One region of the Gracilibacillus thailandensis genome, then DNA from elsewhere that is predicted to be linked to it. Evidence: predicted binding sites of a transcription regulator. Region 1 holds the regulator's gene; each other region holds the start of a gene.
The links. The regulator LexA, encoded in region 1, represses DNA repair genes until DNA is damaged. The targets are predictions, from matches to a motif close to CGAACATATGTTCG.
Positions count from the first base shown of each region.

Region 2: the regulator LexA is predicted to act here: its motif matches at 1,186-1,199, upstream of addB (helicase-exonuclease AddAB subunit AddB).
Region 3: the regulator LexA is predicted to act here: its motif matches at 1,164-1,177, upstream of GH715_RS10175 (YolD-like family protein).

Region 1 covers NZ_WJID01000007.1:25,743-28,024, reverse strand. Annotated here, with positions in the region: gene GH715_RS21740 (N-acetylmuramoyl-L-alanine amidase family protein) at 53-826, shown strand; gene lexA (transcriptional repressor LexA) at 1,159-1,779, opposite strand; gene GH715_RS03280 (YneB family resolvase-like protein) at 2,042-2,282, shown strand, end outside.
Region 2 covers NZ_WJID01000006.1:32,263-34,544, reverse strand. Annotated here, with positions in the region: partial or broken gene GH715_RS02915 (GrpB family protein) at 1-288, shown strand, start outside; gene GH715_RS02910 (HAD-IA family hydrolase) at 392-1,012, shown strand; gene addB (helicase-exonuclease AddAB subunit AddB) at 1,251-2,282, shown strand, end outside.
Region 3 covers NZ_WJID01000029.1:13,638-15,919, forward strand. Annotated here, with positions in the region: gene tatC (twin-arginine translocase subunit TatC) at 1-535, shown strand, start outside; gene GH715_RS10170 (YozE family protein) at 557-778, shown strand; gene GH715_RS10175 (YolD-like family protein) at 805-1,137, opposite strand; gene GH715_RS10180 (exonuclease SbcCD subunit D) at 1,250-2,282, shown strand, end outside.

The sequences.
Region 1 (2,282 bases):
AAACTTGACGGAATTATTACGAGAAGAGTTTGGTGATCAGAGGAGGATAAAGATGGTTAAAATTTATATTGATCCCGGGCATGGTGGTAGAGATTCTGGCGCTACAGGTAATGGACTAAGGGAAAAAGATTTAAATTTAGCAATATCATTGAAAATCAGAGAAAAGTTAAATCATTATCAAGGGGTTACTGTTCGTCTAAGTCGTATTAAAGATAGAACATTATCATTAAGACAACGTACGAATGATTGTGTAGTAGTTAACTCACTTGTAGGAACAAAGTCTGTTCAAAAAGTTGCAGAACTAACATTACCTATAACTGCTTTTGCTGGTTTAGACGTTTTAGATGATCTTGTAGCTGTTGACGTTGTTCCAAATCTAGACGAAGTTACGCAAAATGCTCGTATTATACGAGATAAAGTAGTGAACATCGGTGTTCTTCCAGTTACAATTACGGTTACTATTGCAGGTGTTGATTTACCAGTGACATTGTCAACTTCAATTCCTTTCCAGGAGCACACTGACTTCCCGGGCGCTTGTCCAGAAGATACCTTACAAGAGACTCCACTTGAAGTGGAAGGAATCTTCACTCAACCTGGGGTACCAGTAATAACTGGTCCTGTAGTGGGTGACTTGGTTACAGGTATATTGTTTAAAGTAGTTTTACGAACTAATATAACGGTTACACGACCAGTTATACAAGATGCGCAAGGAAATATTTGTGATGTGAATCCAAATCGTTGTAATAATATTGGAGATGCACCTTCCTTCACATTACCTGCACCAGAAAATGCTAACGGTGGAATAATTCCATTAAGTAATAGCTAATAATCATAGTTAATTGCTCTATGATAACCAAGGATTATGTGAGTTACAATTAATATGTAAGTGTAGCATAAAGAAACCGGACCATATTCTAAATCTATGAAAATACAAGGAGACCCTAGAACTTTTTAAAGTCTGAGTCTCCTTGTACATCCATTTATTACTGGAGAAAAACAAAAAAGAGGTATAGAATATAAGACAATCTACAATGGAAGTATCACTACAATTGTCCTTAGTATACATAATAAGATTATAGTAAACAATAACTTATGGTATTGAAAAAAGAAAAGTGCGACTTATATAAAGTACGCACTTTTTTATTATGACTAACTTATTTAGATACTGCGATACAAGCCGACTACTTTTCCTAAAATACTGACATTATCATAGATTAGCGGATCCATCGTTGCATTTTCAGGTTGCAAGCGAATATGATCTTTTTCTTTAAAGAAACGTTTTACAGTTGCTTCACTGTCTTCTGTCATTGCAACGACAATATCTCCATTTTCTGCTGTGTTTTGTTGTTTGACAATTACCTTGTCTCCATCTAATATTCCTGCTTCAATCATACTGTCTCCCTCAATAATCAATACAAATAATTGTTCGCTTACATGCATTTCATTGTGCGGAATTGGAATATATTCTTCAATATTTTCGACTGCTGTGATAGGAAGACCAGCCGTTACTTTCCCGATAACTGGTGCAAATGTAGCTTCTGTTTGCGGAATTTCCAGTTCTCCATCTTGTGGAAGTACTTCTATCGCTCTTGGTTTAGTAGGGTCACGTCTGATATAACCTTTCTTCTCTAATCTGGCTAGATGACCGTGAACGGTTGAACTTGATGCTAAACCAACTGCTTCTCCAATCTCACGAACAGATGGCGGATATCCTTTTAGCTCTACTTGTTCTTTAATATAAGCTAATATCTCCTCTTGTCGTTTTGATAGATTTGTCATATTTAAATCTCCTTATACGTATTATTTATTAATCAAAGTATAGCATAGTAAGATCAGATTTACAAACATTCGTTCGAGAAAACTGTTGACATGAACATCTGTTCGTGTATAATTAAGATACGAACAAAAGTTCTGTGGAGGGATTTATCATGTTAAAAAATATTTCTAAGATTGACATTTTCTATTTGGTTGCCTTTATACTAGCTATTGTCTTTTTTTATGTTTCAGCAGTAACTAGTTTATAAAATGAAGGAGTAAATTTATGACGAAAGCAATCATTTATTGTCGTGTGAGTACAGAAAAGGAAGCGCAAGAAACTTCTATTAAACGGCAGCAAGAAGAATTGCAATTGTTTGCAAATAAATATAATTTCGAAATCATCAATATAATAGAAGAAAAACAGAGTGGATATGAGATTGAACGAGAAGGTATTTTTGAAATGTTAGAGGAGTTTCAAAGCGGAAAGGCAGATACACTACTCATTCAAGATGAAACAAGACTTG
Region 2 (2,282 bases), on a different contig from region 1:
TGAGTATGAGTATGTTCTTAAACCAGAGCTTAAGAATAGAAAGTTTTTTAGAAAGGGCGAGTGGGGAAAGGGCACTTCCCATTTGCATATCTGTGAATATGATAGTAAGGAATGGATTAAAAGCTATTATTTCGAGATTATCTTAGATTACACCCAAAAGCAGCTCGAGAATATGAAGTCTTAAAGAAAAGTCTTGCTTCTGCATATAAGCATGATCGACATACATATACAAAGGAAAAAGAACCTTTTATCAAAAATATTGTGGAAAGAGCGGAGAAGGAGAGATAAGACTACCGCAAGCAGGGATCAATGGATGGAGATACGTTTTTGTTCCTAAAAAATTTTAAATACATAATATTTTATAAATTTTCGTAGAACTGGAGTGCATTTGATGGTAAAATACGTTATTTTTGATTTTGATGGGACACTGGCAGATTCTCGAACAGCACTTTTGAAAAGTTGGAATATTATAGCGAAACAGTATTATTTTAGAGAAATAAACTTGAATGAAATGGAAAAGATGAAGAAACTGTCTATCAAGGAAAGAGGTAGATATTTGCAGTTTCCGATGTTTAAAATGCCAATCGTGATGCCTAAGTTTTATCAATTATATCGAGAATCCATAAATGAAGTGAAGCTATATGATGGTATTGCTGAAATGTTAGCTGAATTAGAGAGAAAAGGCTATAAGACTATCATTATATCATCTAATTCAAAAGAAAATATTATGACTTTTCTAAAAAGCAACAAGTTAACGAGTATAGCAAATGTTATCTGTTCAAGCAGTATATTTGGAAAAAATAAGTTAATCCACAGATTTTTAAGAGGAAATAACTTGAAGCCCTCAGAAGTAATTTATGTAGGGGACGAAAAAAGAGATATCCTAGCTTGTAAAAAAACTGGCGTTAAAATAATCTGGGTTAGCTGGGGGTATGACTCTTTTGAAGTGGTAAAAAAAATGAAACCTGATTTTCGAGTAAATACTCCAGCTGAGATATTGAAAGTGATTTAAAAGAGAAAGCAGTTATAAAGCAATATAAATACTCCTTTGTTGAATTACTCTGTGTAAGTCGATGTTGATTCTAGGATGTGATAAAAATAAAGGGAATTTCTAGCGATTCTATTTCCCGGAGAAGATAAGTAAGTAGCCTATTATTAATTAAACCAAACACCATTCTTCACAACAGAACATTCGTTTGCTATAATCTATGGTAAAATAGACGTGAAGATAGAGAAAGTAGGTGTTTTCTTTGTTGCGATTTTTAACTGGAAGTGCAACGGTGAATAAAAGTGAGCAATGCTTACAAGAGATAAGACAAGAACTCAAGCAAAATCCTCAAGGCCCCCCGATTATCTATTTAGTTCCAGATCAAATGACCTTCCAACAGGAATATGCGTTATTAAATGATCCTGAAATAAATGGCTCAATTCGCGGACAAGTCTATAGTTTTTCGCGATTAGCTTGGCGTGTTATGCAGCTAACTGGCGGAGCAACAAAGAAATACATTACATCAACAGGGATGCAAATGATGCTTCGTAAAATTGTCGAGGAGCGGACTGATGAATGGAAAGTATTCCAGAAGGCCATTGAAAAGCAAGGTTTTATCGAACAACTGGAGGATATGATCACCGAATTCAAACGCTATTGTGTTACACCAGAATTAATTAGTGAACAGTTACAAGAAATGAATCGATTCCAGCATAAGACAATTAGTGAAACAGCGTTACAAAATAAATTAGATGATTTAGTTTATATTTATCAGCAGTTGACTACTGCTTTACAAGGTCACTACATGGATAGTGAGGATCAGTTACAGCAGTTAGTAGAAAAACTAGAAATGACTAATTTTTTAGAAGGCGCATCTGTTTACATAGATGGCTTTCACCAATTTACGCCACAAGAATTATTAGTGATAGAAGCAATGCTCAAAAAGTGCGAAAATGTCACAGTAACGTTAACGGTTGATGATGTACACGACCCTGAAGTAGTACCGTTAGACCTTTTTTATCAAACAAAGGAAACGTATCATCAATTAGAGCAGCTAGCAGAACAAACGATGGTGGAAACAGAAGTCACTCCTCTAACAACTAATGAAAATGCGACAACACCATTTGTTCATTTAGACCGTTATTTTGATAGTCGTCCTGTTCAGAGCTATTCGGAACAAGCACCCGTTCGGATCGCGGAAGCGGTGCACCCACGTGCTGAGGTTGAAGGAACAGCACAGGAAATTGTTCGGTTAGTAAGAGATGAAGGGTATCGTTATCGTGATCTTGCTATT
Region 3 (2,282 bases), on a different contig from region 1:
GATTGCTTTTGTTGTTGCCTTTGCTGCAACATTACCATTTCTATGTATGCAATTATGGTTATTCGTTAAACCCGGTTTAACGAAAAGAGAGCAACGAATTTCCTTGGCTTATATTCCAGTTATTTTTATTTTATTCGTATCTGGACTAACCTTTGGCTATTTCATCTTTATACAGCTGATTCTTCCATTTGTATTATCTTTAAATGATGGCATGTTTGATACGATGTTTACAGTAGAAAACTATTTCCGCTTTATATTTAAAGTGACAATGCCATTTGCTGTATTTTTTGAAGTCCCAGTTATTACGATGTTTTTAACGAGTCTAGGGATTGTTACACCACAATTTTTAAGCAAAACAAGAAAGTACGGTTATTTTATCCTTGTTATTATCGGAACCATGATTTCACCACCAGATTTTATCTTACAAATTGTCGTTGCGATTCCGTTAATCATACTTTATGAAATCAGTATCATGTTATCACGAATAGTATACCGAAAAAAACAAGAACAGCATCGTGAATTTATGGAAAATTAACACGAGGGATTGAGGAAACGTATGAAGTCTTTTTATCACTTTATGATGCGTTATCGTGGAAATAAACAACTTGATGATGCCCGAAGGTTAGCTGATTGGATGTTTTATGATCATGACTTTCCCAAGCATTCTCACGATTATTATGAAATTAGCAGTTATCTGGAATGGCATACTCCTTTTCCAGAAGCGATTGCAACATATGATCATTTATGGGAGGCGTATATAGATGAAGAAAAGCCATGAGTGTCGCTAACCACTCATGGCTTTTCCTACTCATGCAATAATTCTATTGCTACAATATTTTCAATTGGGACTTTTCGTTGTAAAGCTCCTTCTTGAATAGTTAGCTTTCTTGCGATTGGGTCCATTTTAATAATATGGCCAATAGCGGACTTAAAAGAGCTATTTTGGTAGTAGTTTAATGTTATCTTTTGTTGAGCATGTATCGCTTGCTGTAACGTTAACTCCATTTCGTTGACGTAATCTTCGTCTAAAATAGGCTTTTCCTTAAGGGGTTCGTCAGCAAAGAAATCTTGAAGCATTTCAACATGCTCAGGCAACATTAAAGAAGCCCATTTTATTTTACCTCGATCATGTACCAAACAAATCACCTCAGTATTATTATACGCGAACATTCGTTCTTAATCAATAGACTTCGATCACCTGTTCGTGTATAATAAATAGTGAAAATATGGAAGGGATGTGAATGCGACTATGAAGATTTTACATACTGCAGATTGGCATTTAGGAAAGATTGTTCATGGATTACACATGACAGAAGATCAAGGTAAAGTTCTCCAGCATTTGATTGAAATTATCGAAGCAGAAAAACCGGATGTAATCATCATTGCAGGTGACCTTTATGATCGAGCAGTGCCACCAAGAGAGGCTGTTGAATTATTAAACTCATTTTTTACTACAGTATCCGTTGAAATGGAGATCCCGATCGTTGCTATTTCTGGTAATCATGACAGTCCTGATCGGCTCGGGTTTGGAGCAAGTTTGTTTCGATCCAAACAATTATATTTAGCAACATCCATTGAGGATGTGTTTCAACCCATCCATTTTAATGAAGGCGAACATGATGTCTATTTTCATTTAGTGCCCTATATTGAACCAGAACAAGTGAAGTACTATTTTCAAGACGATTCCATCGAAACACATCAACAAGCGATGGAGCGGATAGTGAGAGAGATTGAAGTACAAATGACGGATCAAGCTCAACATATTTTAGTTGGACATGCCTTTATTGCGGGCGGAATGGAATCGGAGTCTGAAGAAAGACTCACGATGATTGGTGGTACTCCTTATATCGATGCTTCTATATTTAAATCTTTTGATTACATTGCCTTAGGACATCTTCATCAACCTCAAAAAATTAAAAATGATTTTATCCGGTATAGCGGGTCAATCATGAAATATTCCTTTTCAGAAGCAAACCATAAAAAATCTGTCGCCATCTTAGAATTAGATGGTACTGAGAAAACAGTATACACGATTCCTTTAAACGCGCCAAAAGACTTACGAATTGTAGAAGGATACTTTGAAGAATTATTAGCGGAAAAAGTAGTGAAAGCGACCGAAGATTACTTGCAAATAAGATTGCTAGATGATGGACAAATCATAGATCCTGTTACAAAACTTCGTAAGCTTTTCCCTAATATTTTACGGTTAGAACGAAAACAACATGTAGTTCATCAATCTCTTAAAGAAATTCAATCAATAAAGGAAAAACAGAAAATGACCC